One region of the Microbacterium sp. BH-3-3-3 genome, then DNA from elsewhere that is predicted to be linked to it. Evidence: predicted binding sites of a transcription regulator. Region 1 holds the regulator's gene; the other holds the start of a gene.

What was found. Region 1 encodes HspR, which represses chaperone genes until heat shock. Its sites were predicted from a motif close to AAGTTGAGTCNNNNNGACTCAACTT; they were not measured.
Region 2: the regulator HspR is predicted to act here: its motif matches at 5,591-5,615, upstream of BJP65_RS13325 (Hsp20/alpha crystallin family protein).

Annotation. Positions count from the first base shown of each region.
Region 1 is NZ_CP017674.1:2,137,010-2,151,361, forward strand. Features, by position in the region: gene BJP65_RS09895 (DEAD/DEAH box helicase) at 1-1,083, shown strand, start outside; gene dnaK (molecular chaperone DnaK) at 1,625-3,499, shown strand; gene BJP65_RS09905 (nucleotide exchange factor GrpE) at 3,509-4,123, shown strand; partial or broken gene BJP65_RS09910 (DnaJ C-terminal domain-containing protein) at 4,135-5,129, shown strand; gene BJP65_RS09915 (heat shock protein transcriptional repressor HspR) at 5,226-5,663, shown strand; gene BJP65_RS09920 (hypothetical protein) at 5,751-6,344, opposite strand; gene BJP65_RS09925 (ABC transporter ATP-binding protein) at 6,472-8,199, shown strand; gene BJP65_RS09930 (ABC transporter ATP-binding protein) at 8,196-10,373, shown strand; gene BJP65_RS09935 (glycosyltransferase) at 10,571-11,827, shown strand; gene BJP65_RS09940 (glycosyltransferase) at 11,832-13,055, shown strand; gene BJP65_RS09945 (hypothetical protein) at 13,120-13,377, opposite strand; gene BJP65_RS09950 (GlxA family transcriptional regulator) at 13,464-14,352, shown strand, end outside.
Region 2 is NZ_CP017674.1:2,880,362-2,894,713, forward strand. Features, by position in the region: gene BJP65_RS13295 (Cpe/LpqF family protein) at 1-823, shown strand, start outside; gene BJP65_RS13300 (hypothetical protein) at 894-1,340, opposite strand; gene BJP65_RS13305 (aldo/keto reductase) at 1,502-2,494, shown strand; gene BJP65_RS13310 (SRPBCC family protein) at 2,558-3,010, opposite strand; gene BJP65_RS13315 (NAD(P)/FAD-dependent oxidoreductase) at 3,154-4,374, opposite strand; gene BJP65_RS13320 (sugar ABC transporter ATPase) at 4,665-5,027, shown strand; gene BJP65_RS13325 (Hsp20/alpha crystallin family protein) at 5,084-5,539, opposite strand; gene BJP65_RS13330 (UbiA family prenyltransferase) at 5,786-6,610, shown strand; gene BJP65_RS13335 (NAD(P)/FAD-dependent oxidoreductase) at 6,633-7,751, opposite strand; gene BJP65_RS13340 (methyltransferase domain-containing protein) at 7,744-8,406, opposite strand; gene BJP65_RS13345 (type III polyketide synthase) at 8,493-9,581, opposite strand; gene BJP65_RS13350 (hypothetical protein) at 9,818-10,045, opposite strand; gene BJP65_RS16635 (hypothetical protein) at 10,240-10,461, opposite strand; gene BJP65_RS13355 (cell wall metabolism sensor histidine kinase WalK) at 10,673-12,052, opposite strand; gene BJP65_RS13360 (response regulator transcription factor) at 12,070-12,765, opposite strand; gene BJP65_RS13365 (response regulator transcription factor) at 12,902-13,588, shown strand; gene BJP65_RS13370 (sensor histidine kinase KdpD) at 13,588-14,352, shown strand, end outside.

The DNA.
Region 1 (14,352 bases):
AACATCAGCCAGCGGTATCTGATCGTGTCGTACCAGCAGAAGATCGACGCCCTCACGCGCATCCTCGAGGTCGAGAACTTCGAGGGCATGATCGTCTTCACCCGCACGAAGAACGAGACCGAGACGGTCGCCGAGAAGCTGCGTGCCCGCGGGTACACCGCCGCCGCCATCAACGGCGACGTCGCCCAGGTGCAGCGCGAGCGCACGGTCAACCAGCTGAAGTCCGGCAAGCTCGACATCCTCGTCGCCACCGACGTCGCCGCGCGCGGTCTCGACGTGGATCGCATCAGCCACGTGGTCAACTACGACCTGCCGATCGACACCGAGTCGTACGTGCACCGCATCGGCCGCACCGGTCGCGCCGGCCGCACGGGCGACGCGATCAGCTTCGTCACCCCGCGCGAGCGCCGCATGCTCACCGCGATCGAGAAGGCCACGCGCCAGCCGCTGACCGAGATGTCGCTGCCGAGTGTCGACGACGTCAACGCCACGCGCCTCACCCGTTTCGACGACGCGATCACCACCGCCCTCGAGGACACCGCCGCCATCGCGACGTTCCGCGACGTGGTGGCCCACTACGTCGAGCACCACGACGTGCCCGAGGCCGACGTGGCCGCGGCGCTCGCCGTGGTCGCCCAGGGAGACACCCCGCTGCTGCTCGAGGCCGAGGCCTTCCGTCAGCAGCGCTTCGACAGCGAGCGTCCCGCGCGCGACGGCGCTTCCCGCGACGGGGGTTCGCGTGACGGTGGATCGCGCGACAGCGGTCCGCGCCGCGACACCTCGGGGCGCTTCTCGACTTACCGCATCGCGGTCGGTCGTCGCCAGCGCGTCGAGCCGCGTCAGATCGTCGGCGCTCTCGCGAACGAGGGTGGGCTGCGTCGCAACGACTTCGGTGCGATCCAGATCCGTCAGGACTTCTCGCTCGTCGAGCTGCCCGCCGACCTGTCGAGCGACACGATCGGCCGCCTCGCCGACACCCGCATCTCGGGCCAGCTGATCGACCTGCGCCTCGACGGCGGCGGACGCTCCGCCAAGCGCAGCGACCGCCCGCAGCGCCGTGAGAGCGACCGCGATCGCGACTGACCCCGCGGCATAAGTCCGACGCCCCCGCTGACCTTCGGGTCGCGGGGGCGTCGTGCGTGCAGCGGGCCCAGGCGCGGCCGCCGCCCGGTGTCGTCCTCACGCCGCGTGCGTGCTGTGGGGCGGGGCATGTCCCACTTCGTGCTGCCCAGGCCCTTCGGGGCTGCACATTTCGGGACACGGTTTGCGCTGCGCGAGACGCTGGGCACGCTGTGGGGCGGGGCATGTCCCACTTCGTGCTGCCCAGGCCCTTCGGGGCTGCACATTTCGGGACACGGTTTGCGCTGCGCGAGACGCTGGGCACGCTGTGGGGCGGGGCATGTCCCACTTCGTGCGGCCTAGACCCCTCGCTGCTGCACATTTCGGGACATGGCCGGCGGCGTGCGACACACGGCATCCAGAAGTTGAGCCAATTCATATCAACTCGGCTTGACCTCGATGCGCGGCCCCGATAACCTTGAGTCATCGGGGCTCAACCCCCGCAGAGACTTTCATCACACCCCGAGTCGTGGCATCCGTCCGGCTCACAAGCAAGGAGACACATATGCCCCGTGCAGTGGGAATCGACCTCGGTACGACCAACTCCGTCGTGAGCGTGCTCGAGGGTGGCGAGCCCAAGGTCATCGCCAACGCCGAGGGTTTCCGTACGACCCCCTCGGTCGTCGCCTTCACGAAGGACGGCGAGGTGCTCGTCGGTGAGACCGCCAAGCGCCAGGCCGTCACGAACGTCGACCGCACCATCTCCAGCGTCAAGCGCCACATGGGCACGACCTGGTCGTTCGACGTCGACGGCAAGAAGTGGACGCCGCAGGAGATCTCGGCCCGCATCCTGCAGAAGCTGAAGCGCGACGCCGAGGAGTACCTGGGCGACACCGTGACCGACGCGGTCATCACGGTCCCCGCGTACTTCAACGACGCCGAGCGTCAGGCCACAAAGGAGGCCGGCGAGATCTCGGGCCTCAACGTGCTGCGCATCATCAACGAGCCCACCGCCGCGGCTCTCGCGTACGGCCTCGACAAGGGCAAAGAAGACGAGCTCATCCTCGTGTTCGACCTCGGTGGCGGAACGTTCGACGTCTCGCTGCTCGAAGTGGGCAAGGACGACGACTTCTCCACCATCCAGGTGCGCTCCACCTCGGGTGACAACCGCCTCGGTGGCGACGACTGGGACCAGCGGGTCGTCGACTACCTCATCAAGCAGTTCAAGGACACGACCGGTGTCGACGTCTCGGGCGACAAGATCGCCCTGCAGCGTCTGAAGGAAGCGGCCGAGCAGGCCAAGAAGGAGCTGTCGAGCTCGACCTCGACCTCCATCAACCTGCCCTACCTGTCGCTCACCGACTCGGGCCCCGTCTCGCTCAGCGAGACCCTCACGCGCGCCAAGTTCGAGGACCTCACCAAGGACCTCCTCGACCGCACGCGCAAGCCCTTCTCCGACGTCATCCGCGAGGCCGGCGTCAAGGTGGAGGACATCGCGCACGTGGTGCTCGTGGGCGGCTCGACCCGCATGCCCGCGGTCGCCGAGCTCGTGAAGAAGGAGACCGGCAAGGACGCCAACAAGGGCGTCAACCCCGACGAGGTCGTGGCCGTGGGCGCAGCCCTGCAGGCCGGTGTCCTCAAGGGTGAGCGCAAGGACGTGCTGCTCATCGACGTCACCCCCCTGAGCCTCGGTATCGAGACCAAGGGCGGCATCATGACCAAGCTCATCGAGCGCAACACGGCCATCCCGACCAAGCGCAGCGAGACCTTCACCACCGCCGACGACAACCAGCCGTCGGTCGCGATCCAGGTCTTCCAGGGCGAGCGCGAGTTCACCCGCGACAACAAGCCGCTCGGCACGTTCGAGCTCACCGGCATCGCCCCGGCTCCCCGTGGCATCCCGCAGGTGGAGGTCACCTTCGACATCGACGCGAACGGCATCGTCCACGTCTCGGCGAAGGACAAGGGCACCGGCAAGGAGCAGTCGATGACGATCACGGGTGGCTCGTCGCTGCCCAAGGAAGACATCGAGCGCATGGTGCGCGAGGCCGAAGAGAACGCGGCCGACGACAAGAAGCGCCGCGAGTCCGCCGAGACCCGCAACCAGGCCGAGACCCTGTCGTACTCGATCGAGAAGCTGATCAAAGAGAACGAAGACAAGCTCCCCGCCGAGGTCAAGACCGAGGTCCAGGGCGATGTCGACGCGCTCAAGACGGCACTCGCCGGCGATGACGACGACGCGGTCAAGACCGCGTTCGACAAGCTGAACGCCAGCCAGGGCAAGCTCGGCGAGGCCATCTACGCCTCGTCGCAGGCCGCGGGCGAGCCCGCCGACCCGAACGTCGGCCAGCCCGGCAACGGTGAGACGCCGAACCCCGAGGAAGACGTCATCGACGCCGAGGTCGTCGACGACGAGCCGACCGACGAGACGAAGAAGTAAGCAGAGACCATGGCACACAAGGACGACGAACAGCCCACGGGCTCGGGCGCCGGTCCTGACGAGACGGGGCCGGAGGAGAACACCTCCGGCCCCGCGCCGTCGGGCGAGCAGTCCGAGACGACCGACGCGGATGCCGAGGGCCTGACCATCGACGACATCCTCGGCGCCGAGCAGACGCCCGAGGCCGCGGCAGAGGGGGCTTCCTCCGACAAGGAGGCCTCGCTGCTGATCGACCTCAAGCGACTGCAGGCCGAGTACGCCAACTACCGTCGGCGCACCGAAGACCAGCGCGAGCGCGAGATCGAGCGGGCCAAGGGCGAAGCCGTGAAGGGCCTGCTGCCCGTCATGGACGACCTCGACCGCGCGGTCAAGCACGGCGACCTCGTCGAGGGCACGCCCTTCGCCGCCATCGGCGACAAGGTGCGGGCCGTGGCCGAGCGCCTCGGCGTGGTGTCGTACGGCGCCGTCGGCGACGTCTTCGACCCGCAGCAGCACGAGGCCATCTTCCAGGCGCCCACCCCCGGCGTGACCGAGACGACGATCCTCGAGGTCGTCGAGGTGGGTTACCGCCTCGGCTCGATCGAGCTGCGACCGGCCAAGGTCGTCGTCGCCGTGCCGGCCTAGGAGGAGGACACATGGCGAGTCAGGACTGGTTCGACAAGGACTTCTACAAGGTCCTCGGCGTCGACAAGAGCGTCAGCGCGGCCGATCTGAAGAAGACCTACCGCAAGCTCGCGCGCCAGTACCACCCCGACTCGAACCCGGGTGACGCGAAGGCCGAGGCCAAGTTCAAAGAGATCAGCGAGGCCTACTCGGTCCTCAACGATCCCGAGCAGCGCGAGGAGTACGACCAGATCCGGGCCATGGGCTCGGGGGCGCGCTTCTCGGCACCGGGTACCGGCGGCGGGGGCGGTTTCGACGACGTCTTCAGCCGGTTCGGTCAACCGCGCAGTGGCGGCACCGGGGCTCCTCCCGGGGGCTTCGACGACTTCTTCTCGATGTTCGATCAGCAGGGCGGCGCCGGTTTCGGTTCCGGCCGGTTCGGTCAGACCTCGGGCGGATACCGCGGTTACGGCGGACCGCAGCGCGGATCCGACGTCACGGCGCGCACGACGATCGACTTCGTCACGGCGGCCAAGGGCGAGACGATCACCCTGCAGGGCGAAGACAACGTGCCGTTCAAGGTGAAGATCCCGGCCGGGGTGTCGGACGGGCAGAAGATCCGCCTGCGCGGCCGCGGACGCAAGTCGCCCGACGGCGGCGAGAGCGGCGACATCGTCGTGACCGTCGCGGTGCGTCCGCACCCGGTGTTCACGCGCGACGGCCTCCACCTGCGGGTCACGGTGCCGGTCACCTTCACCGAGGCGGCTCTGGGCGCCACGATTGAGGTCCCGACACTCGGGGGGAGCCGGTGCGACTGCGCGTCGCCCCCGGTACCCCGTCGGGACGGGTGCTGCGCGTCAAGGGGCGCGGTATCGAGTCGACCAAGGGCGTCGGCGACCTGCTCGCCGAGGTTCAGGTCGCGGTTCCCACGCACCTCGACGACGCGGCCCGTGAAGCCCTCGAGCGTTTCCACGAGCTCGAACCGAAAGAGAACCCGCGCGCCGACCTGATGGCCAAGGCGCGCTGACGCATCCCACGCGCGTCGTCGCGGTTCTCGGCATTCGATACGTCAGGATGCCGAGAACCCGGCACCCGCAGCCGGCACGACGAAAGAGGTGAAGACGTGTCCGAGAGAGAGATCGACGAAGACGCCCCGATCTTCGCCATCGCCGCCGCCGCCGAGCTGTCGAACATGCACCCGCAGACGCTGCGGCAGTACGACCGGCTCGGCCTCGTCGTGCCCGCGCGCACCCAGGGCGGGTCGCGTCGCTACTCGAGCCGCCACGTGCAGCAGTTGCGCGAGGTCGCCCGCCTGTCGGGGGAGGGCATGAGCCTTCCCGCGATCGCGCGCCTCCTCGCCCTCGAGGAGCGCGTGCACGATCTCGCCCGCCGCGTGAACGACCTCGAGCGGCAGCTCACGATCGAGCGGCAGTCCCGCCCCGGTGCGCGCGTCTTCGCCGCCGGCGCGACCGGCTCGGTCGTGACGCTCCGCCACGGCTCGCGCGTGCGTCGCGCGACCGACATCGTGCTCTGGCGCCCGCGCGACATCCACGACGACTGACATCCCGTCGCTGCACCGAGGTCCTGAGCGCGTCGAAGGGTCTGTGCGCACGGTGCCCCGACGGCTCGGCCGGAGCGGCGCAGCGGCTCAGGCCGGATCGATCCGCAGCACCGTCGGCGTCTCTCCGACCGAGAGGTCGTCGACGACGCGGAGCGTGCGCGCGATGTCGTCGACCGCGCCGATGACGGTGCCGAACCGCTCGCGGTCGGCGCACACCGCCGTCACCGTGACGAAGTGCGAGCCCGTGTCCCACGTGTAGGTCGCGAACGGGGGAGTCGTCGGATCGGTCGGCAGCGGCATCGCGAGCTTCTCGCCGACGCCGAGGTGCGGATTGCGGAACGACTCGGTGTCGTCGTACTCCATCGGCATCATCGCGCGCGCGGTGCGCAGCTGCGCGGTGGCCTCTTGCAGCTGTGCCATCACGACGAGCAGCTCGGGCGCGCTCTTCCACACCCACACCAGAACGCGGCCACCGGCGCGACGCATGAGTAGCGGAGCGGCTTGACTCAGCATCCAGGCGAAGGCGCCGCCGCCGGGGCGGGGGACGGTGCCGGTCGTGCGGGCGGCCTGCCCGAGCAGCATGCCGATGGCGGCCTTGCGGTGTCGTCGGCCGCGCAGGCCCAGCGAACCGGTCACGGGCACCCAGAGGTCGGCGGCGGCGTCGGCCTGCAGTCGAGACATGGCTCCACCCTACGAGCCGCGACCGAACGGGCGCTGAGTTGCAGAAAAGGTTCCCCGGTGTCGGAGGTTGGTGCCAGGCTGGTCTTCGCGGTCACGGCGGCCGCGTCAGACCTGCTCCGGAGGTCCCATGCTCGGCAAGATCCTCGTCCGCTACCTGTCCCGGTACCGCTGGCTCCTCATGGCGCTGCTGGTGTTCCAGTTCGTCGCGGCGATGGCATCCCTCTACCTGCCGCGCCTGAACGCCGACATCATCGATCGCGGCGTCGCCCAGGGCGACACGGGGTTCATCTGGTCGCAGGGCATGATCATGCTCGGCATCTCGCTCGGGCAGATCGTCGCCTCGGTCGTCGCGACCTACTTCGCCGCGCGCGCCGCCATGGCCGCGGGCCGCGACATCCGGCTCGATCTGTTCGAGAAGGTCAGCGGCTTCTCCGAGCGTGAGCTGTCGCAGTTCGGCGCCGGTTCCCTCATCACGCGCAACACGAACGACGTGCAGCAGGTGCAGATGCTCGCGATGATGGGCGCCACCATGCTCGTCAGCGCCCCGCTGCTCGCCCTCGGCGGCATCTTCATGGCGCTGCAGCAAGACGTCGGTCTCAGCTGGCTGCTCGGCGTCGCCGTGCCGATCCTGCTGGTCGCGGTCGCCCTCATCATCGCCCGCATGGTGCCGCTGTTCCGCAGCTACCAGTCCAAGCTCGATGCCGTGAACCGGGTGATGCGCGAACAGCTGACCGGGGTGCGCGTGGTGCGCGCCTTCGTGCGGGAGCGCATCGAAGAAGAGCGCTTCCGCGAGGCGAACACCGACATCATGGACGTCGGTCGCAAGGTGGGCTCGCTCTTCGTGCTGCTGTTCCCGCTGGCGATGCTGGTGCTCAACGTCACCGTCGTCGGAGTCATCTGGTTCGGCGGCATCCAGGTCGACGCCGGCGGCGTGCAGATCGGTACCCTCTTCGCGTTCATGCAGTACGTGGCGCAGATCCTCATGGGCGTGCTCATGGCGAGCTTCATGACGGTGATGATCCCGCGCGCGGCCGTGTCGGCCGAACGCATCGGGGAGGTGCTCGACAGCCACTCGACGCTCGAGCGGCCAGCGAACCCGGTGAGCGTCTTCCCCTCGGTCGGAACGGTCGAGTTCGACGACGTCGCCTTCGCGTACCCGGGAGCCGAGTCGCCCGTGGTGTCGGGCGTCACGTTCGCGGCCCATCCCGGCGAGACCGTGGCGATCGTCGGATCGACGGGGGCGGGAAAGACGACCCTCGTCTCCCTGCTCCCGCGCCTGTTCGACGTGACCGCGGGGGCCGTCCGCGTCGGCGGTGTCGACGTGCGCGAGGCCGACCTCGACCTGCTGTGGAAGAGCATCGGCCTGGTGCCGCAGCGGCCGTTCCTGTTCAGCGGCACGGTGGCGTCCAACCTGCGTTTCGGTCGCGAAGACGCCACCGACGACGAACTGTGGCACGCGCTCGAGATCGCCCAGGGTCGCGACTTCGTCGAGGCGATGGAGGGCGGCCTCGACGGCAAGATCGCCCAGGGCGGCACCAACGTCTCGGGCGGGCAGCGCCAGCGCCTCGCCATCGCCCGAGCGATCGTGCACCGGCCGGCGGTGCTCGTCTTCGACGACTCGTTCTCGGCCCTCGACCTCAGCACCGACGCCCGATTGCGGCAGGCGTTGTGGCAAGAGCTCCCCGAGGTGACGAAGATCGTCGTCGCGCAGCGCGTCTCGACCATCACCGGTGCCGACCGGATCGTCGTGCTCGAAGACGGACGCATGGCCGGCCTCGGCACGCACGACGAGCTGCTGCATTCCAGCACCACCTATCGCGAGATCGTCGAGTCGCAGCTGGGGGTCGAAGCATGAGCACCCCCGACACCCGCACCGAAGAAGAGCGCGCCGAACTCGAGCTCGCCGAACAGGCCCGTCTGAACTCGGGCGACTGGGACAGCGTCGCGCCGGGCAAGGCCTCGGACTTCGGCTCGAGCTTCCGCCGGCTGATCGGACTCCTGCGACCCCACGCCGGGGCCTTCGGGCTCGTCTCGGTGCTCGGGGCCCTCGGCGTCGTGCTGGCGGTGCTGGCCCCGCGCGTCCTCGGCAACGCCACGAACATCATCTTCGAGGGCGTGGTCTCGCGCGGGCTCGCCGAGCAGTTCCCGGCCGGCACCCAGAAAGACGCCGTCGTCGACGCCCTGCGCTCCGCCGGGCAGGGCGACATCGCCAACATCGTCGGCGCGATGGACAACTTCCAGGTCGGCGCGGGCGTCGACTTCGATGCGCTGCGCATCGTGGTCGTGACGGTGCTGGCCATCTACGTCGGCTCGTCGTTGCTGTCGTGGATCCAGGGCTACGTCATCAACATCATCATGGTGCGCACGATGTGGCGCCTGCGTGAAGACGTCGAGGCCAAGGTCAACCGGCTCCCCCTGTCGTACTTCGATAAGGTGCAGCGCGGTGAGCTCATCTCGCGGGTCACGAACGACATCGACAACATCACGCAGACGATGCAGCAGTCGCTCTCGAGCGCCCTCACCTCCGTGCTCACGGTCGTGGGCGTGCTCATCATGATGTTCACCATCTCGTGGCAGCTGGCCCTCGTCGCGCTCATCTCGCTCCCGCTCATGGCGGTCATCTTCGGGGTGATCGGCCCGAAGTCGCAGAAGGCCTTCGGCGAGCAGTGGAAGAAGGTGGGCCGTCTCAACGCCCGCGTCGAGGAGTCGTTCTCGGGTCACGCGCTGGTCAAGGTCTACGGCCGCGAGAAAGACGCCCGCGAGAAGTTCGAGGTCGAGAACGAGGAGCTCTACCAGGCCAGCTTCCGGGCCCAGTTCCTCTCCGGCATGATCATGCCGGGCATGATGTTCGTCGGAAACCTCACCTACGTCGGCATCGCGGTGCTCGGTGGGCTCATGGTGGCCGGCGGGCAGATCCGCCTGGGCGACGTGCAGGCGTTCATCCAGTACTCGCAGCAGTTCACGCAGCCCCTGTCGCAGTTGGGTGGCATGGCCGCGGTCGTGCAGTCGGGTACGGCCTCGGCCGAGCGCGTCTTCGCCCTGCTCGATGCCGACGAGCAAGACCCCGACGACCCCGACGCCCCGAGCCCGGGCGACGGACGCGGGGTCATCGAGTTCGAGAACGTCCGCTTCGCGTACTCGCCCGATCGCCCGCTCATCCGAGACCTGTCGTTCCGGGTCGAGCCGGGTCAGACGGTCGCCATCGTCGGACCGACGGGGGCCGGCAAGACCACGTTGGTCAACCTGATCATGCGGTTCTACGAGCTCGACGGCGGGCGCATCCTGCTCGACGGTCAGGACATCGCCGAATTGCGCCGCGACGACGTCCGCTCGCGCACCGGCATGGTGTTGCAAGACCCGTGGCTGTTCGCCGGGACGATCCGCGACAACATCCGCTACGGCCGCGAGACCGCCACCGACGACGAGATCCAGCAGGCCGCCGTCGCCACCCGCGTCGACCAGTTCGTGCACTCGCTCCCCGAGGGGTACGACACCGTCCTCGACGAAGACGCCGCGAACGTCTCGGCGGGTGAGAAACAGCTCATCACCATCGCGCGGGCGTTCGTCGCGCGTCCGTCGGTGCTCATCCTCGACGAGGCGACGTCGTCGGTCGACACGCGCACCGAGCTGCTGCTGCAGCAGGCCATGGCCGCGCTGCGCGAAGGACGCACGTCGTTCGTGATCGCGCACCGCCTGTCGACGATCCGCGATGCCGATCTCATCCTGGTCATGGAGCACGGCGACATCGTCGAGCAGGGGACCCACGACGAGCTGATCGGCACCGAGGGGGCGTACTACCGCCTCTACCGTTCGCAGTTCGAGCAGGCCACCACCGACCTCGATGTCGCCGAGGCCGATGCCTCCCGCGCGACCGATCCCCGGCAGGCGCCGGCCACCGACGACGCCGTGGTGGTGTCGGCGATGGCGGCCGCGGCATCCGAGGTTGCCGCCCCCGCGGGGACCGACGGGCCGCCGCGCCCCGCGCACGGTGCTCCCACGCCCGACCCGCGGCTCGACGATCGGGGCTGACGCCACCCGCGCCCATCCGCCCGCCCGGTGCCACGCCGGGCGGGCGGTGCCGCGTCCGGCGCGCTTCGGGCGCCCACGCCCCCGTCCTCCACACCGGGAGACGGCTCCGGGTTCGCGAAAACCGCTCGGGTACAGTGGTGCGAGCGCATGAACCGCACCGTGCGACCCGTCCGCCGCATAGATAGGCCTCACCACCCGTGACCACTTCTGCGACGCCCGCCGACCATCCCGTATCCGACGACGTGCACGATCCCGCCGTCTCGCGCGAGACTCCCACCCCGGCCGAACGTCCGCTCACGGTCCTCATCGGCGCCGACACGTTCCTGCCCCACGTCAACGGGGCCGCCCGCTTCGCCGAGCGCCTCGCCGCCGGTCTCGTCGCCCGCGGTCACGACGTGCACGTGGCCGCGCCCAGCATCGGCCGTGGTCACGCGGGCACGGCGACCGAGGTGATCGAGGGGCAGCCGATGACGCTGCACCGTCTTCCGTCGTACCGCTTCCTTCCGCACGACTGGCTCACGTTCGTGTGGCCCTGGCGCGCGAAGCACTACGCGCGACTTATGCTCGATGAGATCCGGCCCGACGTCGTGCACATCCAGTCGCACATCATCATCGGCCGAGGACTCGCCCGCGAGGCGCGCAAGCGCGGCATCCCGGTGATCGCCACCAACCACGTGATGCCCGAGAACATCCTCGACTTCACGACCCTGCCCGACTTCCTCGACCGCATCATGCTCAAGCTGGCCTGGGCCGATGCCAAGCGCACCTTCGTCATGACGCGCGCCGTCACGACGCCCACGCGTCGGGCCGCCGACTTCCTGCAGGCGACGATCGGCATCGAGGGTGTCATCCCGATCTCCTGCGGTATCGACCGCTCGAACTACACGCCCGACCTCGAGCCGCGCGACGCGAACCGCATCCTCTTCGTCGGACGCCTCACCACCGAGAAGGGCATCGACGTCATCCTGCGCGCGATGACCAAGATCGACCCCGCCCTCGACGTGACCTTCGACATCGTCGGTGGCGGCGACCAGCGCCGCAACCTCGAGCAGCTCGCCGAGCAGCTCGGTCTCGCGCACCGCGTGACCTTCCACGGCCACACGTCCGAAGAAGAGCTGCGCGCGCTCTACTCGCGCGCGTCGGTCTTCGCGATCGCCTCGATCGCGGAACTCCAGTCGATCGCGACGATGGAGGCCATGGCCTCCGGCCTGCCGATCGTCGCCGCCAATGCGGTCGCACTCCCGCACCTCGTGCACGACGGCGAGAACGGGTACCTGTTCGAGCCCGGAAACGCCGACGAGCTCGCGGCCCGGTTGACCGACGTGCTCACCGCCGCTCCCGACGAGCGTCGGCGGATGCAGCAGGCGTCGCTCGACGGTGTGATCGTGCACGACATCGGCCGCACCCTCGACACCTTCGAGGCGCTGTACCGCGGACGACCGCTCCCGGAGTGACCTCGTGCACGTCGTGATGTTCGCCGACCAGCACCTCGAGTCGCTGGGCGGCGCGCAGGTGTCGATGCGGTTGCAGAAACGCTTCCTCGAGCGCGCGGGCCACGTCGTCACCGTCGTCGCTCCGCGCCTGCACCGCCCTGCGCCCGACGACATCGCCTACCTCGACCTGCCCTCGATCCCCCTCACGCTCGATCGCGAGTACGCGCTCACCTGGCCCGGTGCCCGGACCGACCGGTTCGTGGACTCCGAGATGGGCGCGCGCCTGCCGGTCGACGTCGTGCACGTGCAGGCCGACTTCTGGGGCGCGTACATCGGGCACCGTTTCGCGGCGCGGCACGGCCTGCCCGTCGTGCACACGATGCACAACCGCGTCGACGTGGGCATCGAGGCGACCGCCCCGTTCCCGGGCCTGGTGCTGCGCGCGCTGAACGCGTGGGCTCGACGCGCGCTGCCGCGACGGGTCGCCGCGCCGGTGGAGGTTCGCGATACCGCCCCGGCCGTCTGCGACGTCGACGGCTGGGCGTACCTTCGCCGTCTGGCCGCGGTGTCCCGCGCCGTGACCGCCCCCTCGGGTCACTTCGCGCGTCGTCTGGAACGGCACGGTGTCGCCGACGCGGTCGACGTGATCTGGAACGGCATCGACGACGACGCGCTCGACGCCGCCCTCGCGGCCGGACCCACCGAGCGTCGCCCGGGCCGTCCGCGCTTCGTCTGGCTCGGCCGCATGAGCCCCGAGAAGCGCCTGCTCCCCTTCCTCGAGGCGGTCGCCGAGTCGGGGATCGACGCCGAGGTCGAGATCATCGGCGGCGGCGGTCAGCTCCGCGCCGCGCAGCGGCTGATCGAGCGCCGGGCGCCGGTGGCATCCGCCACGTTCGCGGGACGCCTGTCGTACGCCGAGACCCTCCGCCGGCTCGCCGACGCCGACGCCGTGGTGCAGACGTCGATCGGCTTCGAGACGCAGGGCATGACGGTCTTCGAGGCCGCCTCGCTCGGCACCCCCGCCGTCGTCAGCGACCCCGACATCGGCGCCGAGCTCGGCGCCGGGATCTGGACGGTTCCGGATGCCACGGTCGCGGCGCTCTCGCAGACCCTCCGCCGCGCGACCGCCGACATCGCCGCCGGGTCGCCGGTCACGCCCGACGCGAGCGTCGCGGAGCGGTTCCGCCAGTCGTCGCGCACGGCGGCGATGGTCGCCGTGTACGAGCGGGCGGTCGCCGCGGGGCGCTGACCCGGCGGATCCCACGCCCGCCGAGCCTCGGCCGTGCCGGGGTGGCGTGTGCCGCGTCGTCGGGTCACTCCGTTCCCACGATGCGCAGCGGAGCGGTGGCCGTCGAGGCCGACGGCAGTGTGACGTGCATGCTCGGGCGTGCGGCTTCGACCGCGGGAGCGGCCTGGATCGTCTTCTCCCGCGAGCGGGTCGATCGGTGCGATGAGGGGGCGACGCGCGAGGGGTCGGTGGGGATGCGCCCGTACCCGTCGGTCCGCACGAGCCACACGGTGCCGACGATGCCGGCGAGCGAAAGGATGCCGAGGGCGATGAAATAAGCCATGGCAGAGACGCTACGAGTAGAGGGAAAGTGTCACGAGTGGCATGATGGACGGTGTTCGTCATATTTCTGCCACACCGGAGGTTCGTATGCGCTCGGTCGCCGTCGTCATCCAGCCCGGCTTCGCCCCGTTCGAGTTCGGCCTCGCGTGCGAAGCTTTCGGCCTCGACCGCAGCGACGACGGCATCCCGAATTTCGACTTCCGCATCGTCGCGCCCGAACCCGGGGTCGTGCACTCGAACATCGGTTTCTCGGTGAACGTCGATCTCGGTCTCGAGGCGGCGTCCGACGTCGACATCCTGGTTCTCGCCCCCATCCCGCGGGATCAGTGGGGCACCGTCGACCCGCGCGTGGTCGAGGTGGTGCGCGCCGCCCATGCCCGTGGCGCCTGGTTGCTGAGCGTGTGCAGCGGGTCGTTCGTCATCGCCGCCGCCGGGGTGCTCGACGGAAAGCGTGCCACGACGCACTGGCGTTACGCCGATGTCATGGCGCGGATGTATCCGGAGATCGAGGTCGACCCCGACGTGCTCTACGTGCAGTCGGGCAACATCGTCACGAGCGCCGGAACCGCCGCGGGACTCGACGCGTGCCTGCACCTGCTGCGCCAGGAGCTCGGTTCGGAGCTCGCCAACCGCATCGCGCGACGCATGGTCGTCGCGCCGCAGCGCGACGGAGGCCAGGCGCAGTTCATCGCCTCGCCGATCCCGATCGACTCGTCGCTCTCGCTCGCTCCGGTGACCGAGTGGATGCTGCAGAACCTGGATGCCGAGCTCTCGGTCGATCGACTCGCGGCACGCGCGCACATGTCCCCGCGCACCTTCGCCCGCCGCTTCAAGGCGGATCTCGGCGCCACGCCCGCGGCCTGGCTCGCGCGCCAACGCCTGCTGCACGCGCAGCGGCTGCTCGAAGAGACCGATCTGGGGCTGGACCGCATCGCCGCCGAGTGCGGCTTCGGTTCGGCGGCGGTGCTGCGCCAGA
Region 2 (14,352 bases), 740 kb from region 1:
CCGGCGAGGAGACGACGACGTCGTGGCGGTGGACACCGAACGGGCAGCTCCCCTCGCCTCGATCTTCAAGCTGTATGTGCTGCTCGCGGCGGCCGATGCCGTGGCATCCGGGGATCTCGCCTGGGACGAGACGCTCGTGCTCGACGACGCCGACCGCAGCCTGCCCTCGGGCGAGCTGCAGAACGCCCCCACCGGTACCGAGGTGTCGGTGCGCGAGGCCGCCTCGGCCATGATCCGCATCAGCGACAACACCGCCACCGACCTGCTCATCGAGCGGCTCGGGCGTGAGCGCGTCGAAGCGGCGGTCGCACGCAGCGGCCACGCCGACCCCGCGGCGTTGACGCCCTTCCTCTCGACCAAGGAGCTGTTCACCCTGGGCTGGGGCGAGCCGGCTCTGCGCGAGGAGTGGGCGCGTGCCGACGACGCCGCGAAGCGCGCGCTGCTCGACCGCATCGACGCCGCCCCGCTGGCCGTCGGCGTCACCGACGTGACGACCCCGGTGTGGCAGGACGGGTTCGACTGGTTCGCCTCGGCCACCGACATCGCCGCCGTGCATCGGGCGCTGCAGCAGACCCAGGATGCCGAGGTGCTCGCCATCGTGAGCGAGAACCCCGGTGCGGGACTCGACGTCGGCACGTGGCCCTACGTCGGCTTCAAGGGCGGTTCGAGCCTGGGCGTGCTGACCGGCAGCTGGTTCGTGCGCGACGACGAGGGGGAGGCGACGGTGGTGCTGCTTCTCTCGGCCGACGACGCGCAGGCCGTGACCGCGGCGACGGGCGACTTCTTCCACCTCGCCGAAGACGCCCTGCGCCTCGCACGCTGAGCGTCGCCGCGGCGGCAGGTCTGGTGCCGGACCCTGCGCGGGGGCGACCGGAGGGCCGCCCCCGCCGGGGTCACGCGTCGTCGGGATCGGGCAGGCTCTGGGCGATCTTGCTGGATGCCGCGGAATCACGGCCGACGCCGGGCTGGAACTTCGCGATGGGGTCGTCGGCGTCGACGTGCGGTTCGCCCTCGGTCGGGGTGTCCGAGGCCGCGTGCGCGGTGGCCGAGCCGCCGCCGGTGTCCTCGGTGTGCTGCGAGGTCGAGCCGCCCTCGCCGCGGGCGTCATCGGTGCCCCGCTCGGTGAGGCCGTCGGCGGCGCGGGTGCCGACTCCGGGCAGGTCGTTCTGGCTCGAGATGCCCTGGATGCGGGCTTCGTCGTCGGCGTCGATCTGCGCCGCTCCGACGGCACCGGTGTCGGCGCCGGCGGCGCCGGCGGGCACATCGGCGGCCAGGCCCTCGGACTCGGGGACGATGTTCTCTTCGTCGGCTCCGGGGAGCCGGTCGGCGGGAGTGTTCATGGCGTTCCTTCCGTGGGGTGTGCCGCCACGCTATGGGCGACCACCGACCGGGCGAACGGGCTTGACGACCGCCACGGGGTGCGCAGGGGGCGTCCGGTGAGGCGCGGCCCCGGTGCCGGACACGCTGGATAGGCTCGGAACCAGCTTCGAAAGGAACCGCAATGCAGCAGCGTCCCCTCTCCCGCGCCGGCCGTGACGTCTCGGTGATCGGCCTCGGTACTTGGCAGCTCGGCCCCGACTGGGGCGGTGTCAGCGAAGACGAGGCCCTCGCCGTGCTGGCCGCCTCGGCCGACGCCGGCGTCACGCTCTTCGACACCGCCGACGTGTACGGCGACGGCCGGTCCGAAGAGATCATCGGGAAGTTCTTGAACGACACCGCTGCCGCGGGGATCACCGTGGCGACCAAGATGGGCCGTCGCGAAGACCAGGTGCCCGAGAACTACACGATCGAGAACTTCCGTGGGTGGATCGACCGCTCGCGGCGGCTGCTCGGCACCGACACCCTCGACCTCGTGCAGTTGCACTGCCCGCCGTCGGCCGTGATCGACGACGACGCCACCTACGACGCGCTCGACCAGCTCGTCGCCGAGGGGGTCATCGCCGCCTACGGCGCGTCGGTCGAGACGATGGAACAGGCTCTCTCGGCGCTCCGCCGGCCGAACCTCAGCAACCTGCAGATCATCTTCAACCCGTTCCGGCTCAAGCCCCTCGACGAGGTGCTGCCGATGGCGGCCGAGAAGAACGTCGCCGTGTTTGCCCGCGTGCCGTTGGCGAGCGGTCTGCTCTCGGGCAAATACACCGCCGACACGACGTTCGACAAGGACGATCACCGCACGTACAACCGCAACGGCGAGGCGTTCGACAAGGGTGAGACGTTCTCGGGCGTCCCGTTCGCCGAGGGCGTGGCCGCGGCCGACGAGCTCAAGGCCTCGCTTCCCGAGGGCGTCACCCTGCCCGCGGCCACGTTGGCGTGGATCGCCTCGCGCGAGGGCATCACCTCGGTGATCCCGGGCGCACGTTCGGTGGCGCAGGCCACATCGAACGCCGGGGCCGCACAGCTCCTCGACGAGGGCTTCGACCTCGACGCCTTCGACGCGCTGGTGCGTGACGTCTACGACCGCCGTCTGCGGGCGGAGATCCACCCGCAGTGGTGAGCGTCTGACACGCGAAAGCCGGGTCCGCCCCGAAGGGTGGACCCGGCTTTCCTGTCGGTGACGTCAGCTGACGTCGCCGCGCCAGGCGCCGGACTCGGCACCGCGCGACTCGATGTACTTCTTGAAGTTGTCGAGGTCCTTCTTCACCGAGTGGTCGTCGGCGCCGAAGACGGCACCGAGCTTCTCGAGGACTCCGGTGGGCTCCCAGTCGATCTGCACGGTGACGCGCGTCTCGTCATCGGAGAGACGGTGGAACGTCACGACACCCGCGTGGTTCTCGTCGCCGCCGACGCTGTTCCAGGCGACGCGCTCGTCGGGGTGCTGCTCGGTGATCTCGGCGTCGAACTCGCGCTCGGCGCCGGCGATCTTCACCTTCCAGTGCGTGAGGGTGTCGCTCTTCTGCGTGATCGACTCGACGAAGCTCATGAAGTGCGGGAACTCCTCGAACTGCGTCCACTGGTTGTAGGCGACGCGGACGGGAACGTTGACGTCGATGGTTTCGATGACCTGTGCCATGGTGTCCTCTTTCGTGTGGTTTCCGGGGCTGGTCCCAGTCTTCGCTCGTCACGGGCGAGCTGCCCCCGGGGTTGAGGGATCGGCTCGCGTGCCCTATGCGCGTGCGCGGCGCGCCGGGGTCGTTCGGGGATTCGCCCCGCGGCTCAGGCGCGACCGCGCAGGATCAGGTGCCAGTAGACCCAGGGCAGCACCCGACGGTCGGCGATCCACGACAGGGCGCGCTCTCGATACAGCGAACGCCAGAAGGGGATCGTGGGCTGCAGGCGCCCCTGACGATCGAACTCGGCGAAGACGACGGTGCCGCGCGACACCGTGAACGGCACGACGCTGTAGCCGTCGTACTTCGCGGAGGGGGAGCGCCCGGCCCTCACCCCCGTCATGTTCTTCACGAGGGCTTTCGCCTGCTGACGGATCGCGCCCCCGGAACGGCGGGTCGCCACCGCGGCGGCATCGCCGACCGACCAGATCTCGGGATACCGCGTGTGCTGCAGCGTCTCGGGATCGACGTCGACGAACCCGTGCGGATCGTCGGATGCCGCCAGCCCGCTGCCGGCGATCCACTCCGGCGCCCGCTGCGGAGGGACCGCGTGCAGCACGTCGTACGCCAGGGTCTCCTCGGCCTCGCCGTGACCGATCGTGATCGTCTGCGCCTCGGCATCCACCGACCGCATCTCGCGGCTGTAGTGCACCTCGATGCCGTACTCGTCGAGTTTGCGCTGCAGCTCGCGGTCGATGGCCGGGATGCCGAAGGGCACGGGGTCGGGGGCGACGAAGACCACGCGCAGGTCGTCGCGCACGCCGATCGCGCGCCACCAGTCGCACGCGAGGTACATCGGCTTCTGCGCGGCCGCGCCGCAGGACGCGGGCTCGGGCGGCTGGGTGAACACGACCGTGCCGGAGCGCAGGTCGCGCAGCACCGGCGAGGCTTTCGCGGCGAGGTCGTAGTCGTAGTTCGAGATGCCGTTCGGTGCCGCCATGGCCTCGGGCAGGCCCGGGATCTGCTCCCATGCCATGCGCAGGCCGGCGCACACCACGAGCTGGTCGTAGTCGAGATGACCGCCCGACACGAGATGCACGCGGCGGGCAGCGGCATCCACCGTGAAGACCTCGTCGCGCAGCCAGCGCGTGCCCGCGGGGATCACGTCGGCCTGCGCGCGGACGGCCTCGCTGGCCCGTGCCGCGCCTCCGGCGATGTGCGACTGGAGGGGCGCGAAGACGTGCTGCGTCCGCGGCTCGATCACGGTGATGTCTCCGGCGCGGGCCCGGTGGAGGCGTCCGGCCACCGACAGTCCGGCGTTGCCCCCGCCGATGATCACGATGCGGGGGGTGTCGGCGCGAGCGACGGTGCGGCTCGAGTCGTTCATGGGGGATCCTCTCGTCTCCCTCACCGTGTCGTCATCGGCAGCGGGATGCCACCCGGTTGACAGCGTCGGTCGGGCGGACGACCCGGGCGCTGGGGAACGACGAAGAGGGCTCGCCGTCGGCAGGAGCGCTTCTCCCGTGCCGCTGGAGCGGGAGCCCACCCGTTGAAGCGCGTGGTCCGTGCGCGGGTCGGGCCTGTCAAGGGGCGGGGCGCGGCCCCGTCGGCGTCGTTGGATGGAGACACCGCCGATCAGCGGTGACGCACCCCGGTGCGTTCGACGAAAGGATCCCCATGAGCGACGCCTCGATCGACCCGTCCCCCGCCGACTCGTCGACCCCCGCCGCCGACGTCGGCATCGCGGGTGTGCAGCCCCTGCGCGACGGCGACACCTCGATCGAGCCCGACCCCGCGCTCGACCCCGCCCAGGCGGAGTGGGATGCCACGACGGCCCTCGACGAGGGCGTCGACCCGCAGGACATCGCCCCCGCGACCGCGACGGGCGCCGACCCGGCCGAGATCGCCGCCGACGACACCGACATCCCGTTCGAGGACATCCACCCCGGGTCCACCGGCACCGACTCGCAGGGTCAGGACCCGGGCGTCGTCGAGCTCGGCGAAGAGGGCCAGGGAGACCTGGCGCCCGAAGACCTCTGAGCGACGCGCGAGAGAGGGGTCGGTCCGTTCGGGCCGGCCCCTCTGTTCGCGGTGGATTACTGCTCGATGAGCTGCGGTTCGCTCTCGTGCGCCCGGATGACGCCGTCGTGGTCGTCGGTGGCCACCGCGATGCGGCGCGGCTTCGCCTTCTCGCTCACCGGGATCGTGACCGACAGCACCCCGTTGCGGTAGGCGGCGCTGATGCCGTCGGTGTCGATGCCCTGGCCGAGGTTGAGCTGGCGGACGAACGTGGCCGTCTCGCGCTCGCGGGTGATCCACTTGACGTCGTCGCCGGTGGCGAGGGTGCGTTCGGCGCGGATGGTCAGCAGCTGACCGTCGACGTCGATGTCGACCGAGCCCGGGTCGACCCCGGGAAGATCGGCCGAGAGCACGTAGTGGTCACCGTCGCGGTAGAGGTCCATCGGCATCCGGCGCGGTCCGCCCCCGCGACGGGCGTCGAGAAGGGTCGACGCGAGGCGGTCGAGGTCGCGGAAGGGGTCGTAAGTGGCCATGGTCGGTTCTCCTTTTCGGTCGGTCCGGATATCGGCATCCGGAGTTCGATGAAGTTGAGCCTTGTGCGCTCAACGTGGCAGCAGATTAGCACTCTCGACAGGAGAGTGCCAAGACTGTCGAGTGTCCAAGACGCGCCGTGCCGGGGCCGGTCTCCGCGGCGTGTCCTGGACACTCAACGTGGTGGTGGCGCGGCGCCCGGGCGGGTCGGCCGCCCGAGTGCGCAGCCGCGGTAGCGTCATCGGGTGATGGATGCCGCGGCGAAGCCGCCCCTCGTGCGGGCGCTGTGGGGCGCGACCCACCCGGGGCCGACCCTGGTCGTGACCGTTCTGGCACTGGCCCTCGGCCTCGCCGCGGGGGTCGAGCCCGCGCGACTCGCGCTGCTGGTGGTCGCCGTGTTCGCGGGACAGGTGTCGGTGGGGCTGTCGAACGACGCGATCGACGGCGCGCGCGACGCCGCGGTCGGCCGCTCGGACAAGCCCATCGCCGGGGGAGCGATCACTCCGGAACGTGCGCTCGGGGTGGCCGTGGCGTCCGCGCTCCTCGCCGTGCTCCTGTCGGTGCCGCTCGGCCCCGGACTCGTCGCCGCGCACGCGGTGGCCTTGGCCTCGGCGTGGGCCTACAACGCCGGGCTGAAGTCGACGCCGGTGTCGATCGTGCCGTTCGTGCTGAGTTTCGGGCTCTTCCCGTCGTTCGCGACGCTGTCCCTCGCCTCTCCCGCGCTGGCTGCCCCGTGGGCGTCGCTCGCGGGAGCCGCCCTCGGCGCGGCCGTGCATCTGACCAATGTCGTACGAGACCTCGACGACGATCGGCGCACGGGCGTGCGGGGCCTTCCGCACCGCCTCGGTGCGCGGGTCTCGGTGGTGCTCGCGGCGGTCGGCGTCGTCGCCGGAGCGGTGGCGGTGCTGATCGGCACGGATGCCACGGTGCTCGGCGCGATCTTCTTCACCGCCGTCGTCGCGGTGGCGGCCACGGCCGTGGTGCTCGTGCTCGTGCGCGCGCCCGGACGCGCGGTGTTCCAGCTCACGATGCTGGCGGCTCTGTTGCTCGCCGCTCAACTCGTCGTGACCTGACTCCTCCCGCCCGGGCGGCTCGTCAGTCGCGGGCGGCGCGATCCAGTCGCATGGCGTACGCGCGCGTGAACAGCGCGCCCCCCGCCCCCCGCAGCATGGTGCGCAGCGCCCCGGTGCGCAGGGGGTGGGCGAGCGGGCCCGTGGCTCGCCCGAGCATCGTGTTGAGCCAGGCCAGGCGCGCCGCGTGCCGCGCCGAGGCCAGACGGTCGGTCTCCCATCGTCCGAGGCCGAGCGCCTCGCCCGTCCGCACCCACCCGGGCAGCAGCGGGGCCAGCGTGAGGGCGTCGAGCAGTCCGAGGTTCATCCCCTGACCGCCGATGGGGCTCACCTCGTGGGCGGCGTCGCCGACCACCACGACGCGGCCGCGCCGCAGCGCCGGAGCGACGGCGCGCCGCACGCGGAACGTCGTCGCCTCGGCGATGTCGACCTCGAGCCCCGCGCGCTCGGCGACGGCCCTCTCGAGGGTGCCGACGGCATCCGCCACCTCGTCGGTGCCCGCCCACGCCACCAGCCGGCGGCGTCCGCCGGGCAGCGGGAACGATTCCAGCACGCCCTGGCGTTCCAGGTGCACCCGGGCGACGGGACCGCCGGGAGCGACGACGTCGGCCATGACGTAGCGGTCGGGGTAGTGATGCGTCCGAACGGCGCCGGGGCGGTACACGAGGTCGCGGCCCGCCCATCCCGAGGCCACGACGACGACGCGGGCGCGGATCTCCTCGTCACCGCGCGGACCGGTGGCGCGCACGCGTACGCCTTGACCATCGTCGTGCACGGCGGTGATCGCGACCCCCCGACGCACGCGTGGCGCGAGGCCGGTCAGCACCTCCATCGTGTCGGCCTGGGGGAGTGCGGCGACGTACGGATGACGCGCACGCAGGCGGTCGAAGCGAATCGCCGCGAGCAGTCGGCCGTCGGCCCGCGCCTCGCCGCGGACGATCGTATCCGCGCGCGCCAGCAGGGCCTCGGTCGCGCCCGACGCCTCGAGGAGGGCGAGCGCGGGGGAGTGGATGCCGATGGCCCGCGACCCGGATCCGGTGCCGGCGCGCTTCTCGACGATCTCGACGTCGACCCCGCGCACACGCAGGTCGGCAGCCAGGGCGAGACCGACGGGTCCGGCTCCGACCACCAGTACCTCAGGCACGCTCCGCCCGCCCCTCGGCCACGGCGAGAACCCGGAAGGGCGCCGGCGTCTCGACCCGCCAGGGCGTTCCGAGTGCCGCGGCAAGCTCGGGGGCGCGGTAGCTGCGGCGGATCGAGCGCAGTCCGTCGACGCGCAGGAACGTGCCGGCCGACAGCGGGGCGATCCCCGCGGCGTACAGGGCGTAGGCCAGTCGGCCGCGGGCGATGTCGGCGTGCAGCACCCGACCACTCGAGAGGGCGAGCGAGTCCTCGGCGAACGTCGCCAGGGCGGTGGCGTCGAGGTGGTGCAGCACGTGGTTCGACACGACCAGGTCGTAGCGTTCGCCCGCGGCGCGCAGGGCGCCCGAGTCCTGGGCCACGAACCGCACGCCCGGTCGTTCGCGCGCGCGGGCCGAGGCGATGGCGCGGGGGTCGGGATCGGCGCCGGTCCACTCGACGTCGAACCCGTCGCGCGCGGCCAGGCCCGCCAGACGGACGGCGACATCGCCGCCGCCGCACCCCAGGTCGAGAGCGCGGGCGGGGCGGCCGAGCGCCCGCAACTGCGGGCGGACGCGCGTGCGGTACACGTGCCCCCAGGCCGAGACCAGGCGGTTCACGACGTCGAACCGCCGATACGTCGCCGCCAGGGCGCGCGGGTCGCAGTCGGGGTCGTCCATCAGCTCGGTGAGCGCCACATCGCGTCGGGCGAGGCCGCGCCAGAGGCCGGTCGCTCCGTCGCTGGTGGCGGGGCCTCGCGCGGCGCTCACGGGCGGCGCAGCGTCAGACGCGCCGCCTCGACCGTCAGGCCGGGGCCGAAGGCCAGCGCGGCGATCCGCTCCCCGTCGGGGTGCGTGACGTCGGCCAGCAGGTCGCGCAGGATGAACAGCAGGGTCGCACTCGACATGTTGCCGTGGGCGCGCAGCACCTCCCGCGAGGGCGCCAGGGCGGCGGCATCCAGGGCGAGAGCGCTCTCGACGCGGTCGAGGATGCTGCGGCCGCCGGGATGCACGGCCCACGCGTCGACGTCGCTCAGGTCGCCCAGCACGTCGGCGGCGATGCCGGCGATCTCGCGCCCGATGATGCGCGGCACCTCGGGGGTGAGGGTCATCTCGAACCCGGAGTCGCCCACCGTCCAGGCCATGTCCTTCTCGCCCTCGTCGGTGACGTGGGTGGCGAAGTCGTCGAGGTCGAGACCGGGGTGCGATGAGTCTCCGGATGCCACGACCGCGGCCGCCGCGCCGTCGGCGAACACCGAGGCGGCGACGATCTGGTCGGGGTGCGACGAGGTCTGCCAGTGCAGCGAGCACAGCTCGGCGCACGCCACGAGCACGACGGCGTCGGGGTCGGCGGTCACGATCCGCGCCGCGAGCCGCAGCGCGGGGATCGCGGCCGCGCATCCGATGAAACCGAGGTGGTACCGCTCGGCCGAGGTCGGCAGGCCGAGGTCGCGCACGAGGTGGTAGTCGGGACCCGGCGCGAACATGCCGGTGCACGAGACGGTCACGACGTGCGTGATGGCATCCGGCGTCCGCCCCGAACCCTCGATCGCGGCGCGCGACGCCTCGGCGAACAGGGCGGGTGCGGTGCGGCGGTACTCCGCGTTGCGGGCTCCCGTGGACGGCATGAGCAGCGTGTCGCCGTCGCGGACGCCGAGCCCGCCCCCGGTGCCGCCGGCGAGCTGCGGCAGCACGACGTGGCGGGTGTCGATGGCGGCGGCATCGAAGGCCGCACCCACCAGGCGTTGGGCCTTGCGGTCGAACCCGGGCTGCGCGGCGAAGAGGCCGCGCAGGGTCGATTGCTCGACGCGGGTCTCGGGCAGGGCCGTGCCGATCGAGAGGATGCGCGCGGTCATGCCTCACTGTAGACACGGTTCGGGGCGCCGACGGCGGGGATAGCGCGGTGTCGGCGCGCCGTCTATGGTGCCGCGCGGCGGCGTCGGTCCGTGCCGCCCGGACGCGCGGCGGCGTCCGGCCGCGAGGGTTCCGGCCCTCGCCCGGTACGCGGTCGTCACGGCCAGACGACGCCGGTCGGTGGACGCACATCGTGCCGAACGGTCGCGCGTTCGGTCGGCACGATGTGCGAGGCGCGCTACGTGACGACGGTTTTCGTCGCGCTCGACCCGCGCGACCGCGTTGCATAGCCCGACTTCTTGCCGGTCACGGTGACGGTGAGGGTCTTCCCGACGTCGCGAGAAGCGACCCGGTACGTGTTCGCCGTCGCCCCCGCGATGACCGTGCCGTTGGCTTTCCATTGGTATGTCAGGGCGACCGTTCCCGGTCCCCATGCTCCGGGAGCGGCGGTGAGCGTGAATACCACATGCGATCTTTGACCCCATTGACCGGGTGCTAGAGATTTGGCCTGCGGAACATGACCGGCGAGAGCCATCGGACTCTCTGTCACTCGGACGAGCTGCGTCGTGAGCCAGTGCGATCACGGTTTGTCATGACCAGGACGACCCTACGTAGGCTCGTCAAGAAGCGGGTCTCTGTGAGGGGAGAGATTTCCCGACGTCAGAGCTGCAGCAGGCTTCGTAGCGCCTCAACCGCCGATTCCGGTGTTGCAAATTCGCCCAACGCAAGTCCTCGAACTGTCTCGCGGCTGTCGTCCGCATGGCTCAGGCGGTAACTACCCGCCTCGCGCTCAACCCGCCACGGCGTCTCGACGAGGGCACCATCAAGTTCTTGAACCACCCAGTAATGGTCATCCTCGATGCCACGGGCAATGTAGAGCACACTCCGAGAGTACGGCGGAGAATCGCAGACTCTTCAAAACCGGTGACCAGAAGCGTTCGGAGGGTGCGCATTCGAATGCGTAGCGGTGTGCGGGTTTACCGGCGCGAGCCGGAATGTACCCGATACCGATGCGACGAGTCGGACTGAGCTGGACAGTCGCGGCGCGGTGCGGCGCGGGATGCATGTGGCTCAGGGTGGAGGGACATGTGACTCAGGGTGGAGGGAGGTGACCGCGAGTCGGTGTCGCATCGGAGTCGAGGACGGGCAGGGCGATTGTGATCACCAGCCCCTGTGGGGCTGTGTTGGAGAGTCGGGCCGTTCCGCCGGCAGCTGCTGCTGCGGCGGCTACGATCGCAAGGCCCAGCCCGCTGCCCTGCCCGGTCGTTCGCGAGTGGTCTTCCTGGGAGAAGCGGTCGAATGCCTGGGGTAAGAACTCCGGTGACATCCCGGGTCCGGTGTCGATGACGGTCGTCACGAAGTGGTCGGCCTCGACGGACAGGGTGACGGCGATCCGTCCTTCGCCGTCCAGGGCGCTGAGCGAGTTGGTCAGCAGATTGTCGAGTACTCGGCCGTAGAGAAGTGGTGCCATCGCTACCCGGCCGCGCGGCTGGGCTGCCACTGGCAGGGTGAGGTCGATCTCGACCTGTCCCCCCGACGCTGCCAGCCGCGCACGGTCGAGGGCCTCTCCGGCCTCCTCTACGAGTTCGCCGACCGTGGCGCGTGCTGGAGCCCGTCCGCTGTCGAGGCGGGAGAGTGCGAGGAGACTGTCGACGAGTTGGTTGAGACGCACGGTGGCGCGCTCGGCTTCGAGGAGGTCGGTGTCGAGACGGGTACGGTCGCCGGTGCGGAGGAGCTCGAGTTGCGCTTGCAGAACCGCCAGCGGTGTGCGGAGCTCGTGGCTCGCATCGGAGACCATCTGGCGTTCACGGGCGGCGGATGCGCGCAGCTTCGTGATCAGCGCGTTGAGGGTCGCGGCCAGGTCGGCGATCTCGTCGGTCGCCGGGCCGACCGGGAGCAGCGTGTCGCAGTCGTTGGCCACGATGATGTCGGCGCTGCGGCGGAGCTGGATGACGGGGCGGAGGGCCGCACCGGTGAGAACCCAGGAGACGATCCCGAAAAGGAGTGTCAGGGCTCCCAGGCCGATGACGAGGCCGGTGGTGAGGTCGGTGAGCACCTGCTGGGATGCGTTTTCGTTACGGGCGGAGATGATGGTCCAGTCGCCGGTCGAGGAGGTGACTTTCTCGACGGCGACCAGGTAGGTGGCGCTGTCGACGGTGAGGTGCTGAGGCCCGGACCGCCCGCTGTCGATTGAGTCAAGTTGGGCGACGATCGTGGCGGGCAGGGTGGAGGTGCGGGTGGCTCCGGCGGGGTCGATGACGGCGATGAGCTGCCCCTCGCCGGGGTTGTCGACGGGGTCGTCGGGCTCTTGCTGGAGGGCGGTCTCGAACGGAGTGGCGTCGCTGGTGAGCACGTCGTAGGTGGCGTTCTGGAGAATGGTGTCGACCTGCTGGCGCACGATGATGGCGACGCCGGTGAAGAACAGGGCTGCGATCAGCAAGGTACCGATCGTGATCCGCGCGCGGATCGACAACCGGCCGAGGGCTCGCATCACGGCCGCTCCAACCGGAACCCGACTCCGCGGACGGTGCGCACAGTGACTCCGGAGTCGACCGGGTCGAGCTTGCGGCGGAGGTAGCTGATGTACTGGTCGACAATGTTCGGGTCGGTGTGCTGCACGGTGCCCCAGATCTCGAGCAGGATCTGCTCCCGCGGGAGAGTCTGGTCGAGGTTCTGGGCCAGCAGCCGAAGCAGCGCGAATTCCTTGGGACTGAGCGGCACCGGGACACCGCTTGCCGTGACGGTGTGGTCATGGCTGTCGATGAGCAGTCCGGCGATCTCGAGTCGCGGGCTGGTGGTGAGGTTCTCGCGTCGGCGGAGGGCCCGGAGTCGTGCCGCCAACTCGGTGAAGGCGAATGGTTTGACGAGGTAGTCGTCGGCTCCGGAGTCCAGACCCTTGACCCGGTCGTCGACTTCGTCGCGGGCGGTGAGCATCAGGATGACCAGGGCGGGGTGGGCATCTCTGAGCCGGCGGCAGAGTTCGAACCCCGACATGCCAGGCAGCATCACGTCGAGCACGGCCACCGAGAATCCGCCTCCTTGCGACTGGATGAGAGCAGAGGTGCCGTCTTCGAGCCAGGTCGCGTCGTAGCCCTCCTCGGTCAGGCCCCGCACCAGGAGCGGGCCCAGCTGGGTGTCGTCCTCGACGACCAGCACGCGCACGGGTCGATCCGAGACAGCGGTCATGGTGGCCATTCTTCCTGCTCGACCGTGCAGAGCGGGGTGTCTGAACGTTTTCTCATGGTCGACGCCCTCGGATCGCAGGAGTCGCCTGGCCCCGCTCCCTAGGTTCGGAGCCTGGTGGTTTCCTGGAGGGAATGGCATGCGCATTCTGGTGGTCGAGGACGATCGGCGGATCGCGGACATCATGCGCCGCGCCCTGACGGAATCGGGGTACCCGGTCGATCTGAGGGCGGATGCCGCGGAGGCGCTGTTCGCGTTCGAGACCGATGTCTACGACCTCGTGCTTCTGGACCTCATGCTGCCGGGCATGGTGGGTGGGGGTGTGGAACTGTGCCGGCGCATCCGGAGCGCCGACACCGATGTGCCCGTGCTCATGGTCACCGCGATGGACTCGACCCGGTCCCGGGTGCGAGGACTGGATGCCGGGGCGGACGACTACCTGGTGAAGCCGTTCCACCTCGACGAGCTCCTCGCCCGGGTGCGTGCGCTGCTGCGGCGCGCACCGAAAGCGATCGCGCCCGTGTTCGCTGTACGGGACGTCACACTCGATACCGGTCTGAGGCGGGCCTACCGCTCGGGTCGGGAGATCCCTCTCACCGCGAAGGAGTTCACCGTGCTGGAGTATCTGATGCGCAACGCCGGAACTGTGGTCTCCACCTCTGATTTGCTCGACCACGCGTGGGACACCAACAGCGATCGAGGCAGCAACGTGGTGCAGACCTATATCCGCTACCTCCGCCAGAAACTCACCGCGAAAGGCACGGCCGAGACCGAGTTCATCGAGACCCGTCGAGGCGCCGGCTATCTCGTGCGGACACACCTGTGATGTTCCGCCGGGCCGTCCTCCGGCTCACCGTGTTCTTCTCCCTCGTGCAGCTGACGGTCTTCGGGGCGTTCGCGGTCGCCATCTATCTCTTCGTCACCACGGTGTTCGACTACGACCCGCCCGAGGGCGACACCGCCATTGCCGTCGATGCGGCCGAGGTCGCGTTCTCGGGGCTGCGCACTGGGCTGCTGATTAGCTTCGCGATCCTCGTGGTGCTCGTGCCCGCCGTCAGCTATGTCATGGCCCGCCGCACGCTCGCGCCGGTGCGGCTGGCGTACGAAGCGCAGGAGAGGTTCGTCGATGACGCCTCGCACGAGTTCCGCACCCCACTCAGCGTGATCTCGGGTGAGTTGGAGCTGGCGCTGCTCGCACCCCGCTCCAGCACCGAGTACGTCACCGCCATCCGGCGGAGCATCGACGCTGTCGAGCAGATGGAACGCCTCACCAGCGACCTGCTGCTGCTCGGGCAGGCGGGCGATCGGCGCATCGAAGACATCTTCAGTCCCGTCAGGGTGAAGGAGATCGTTCTCGGAGCTATCCCCGGCCGCGACCGGGATCGGTCCTGGCCGACACTGACGCTTGATTTCGACGGCGACCCGATCGTTCGAGGTTCGCGCGAGCTGCTGACCCGCGCGGTCGGGAACCTCGTCGAGAACGCCTCCAAGTTCACCCCGGCTTCCGGTGTCGTCCGGGTGCGGGTGAGCGAGCGTGCGGGCCTGGCGATCATCGCGGTCGCGGACGACGGTCCCGGATTCCCGCCCGGC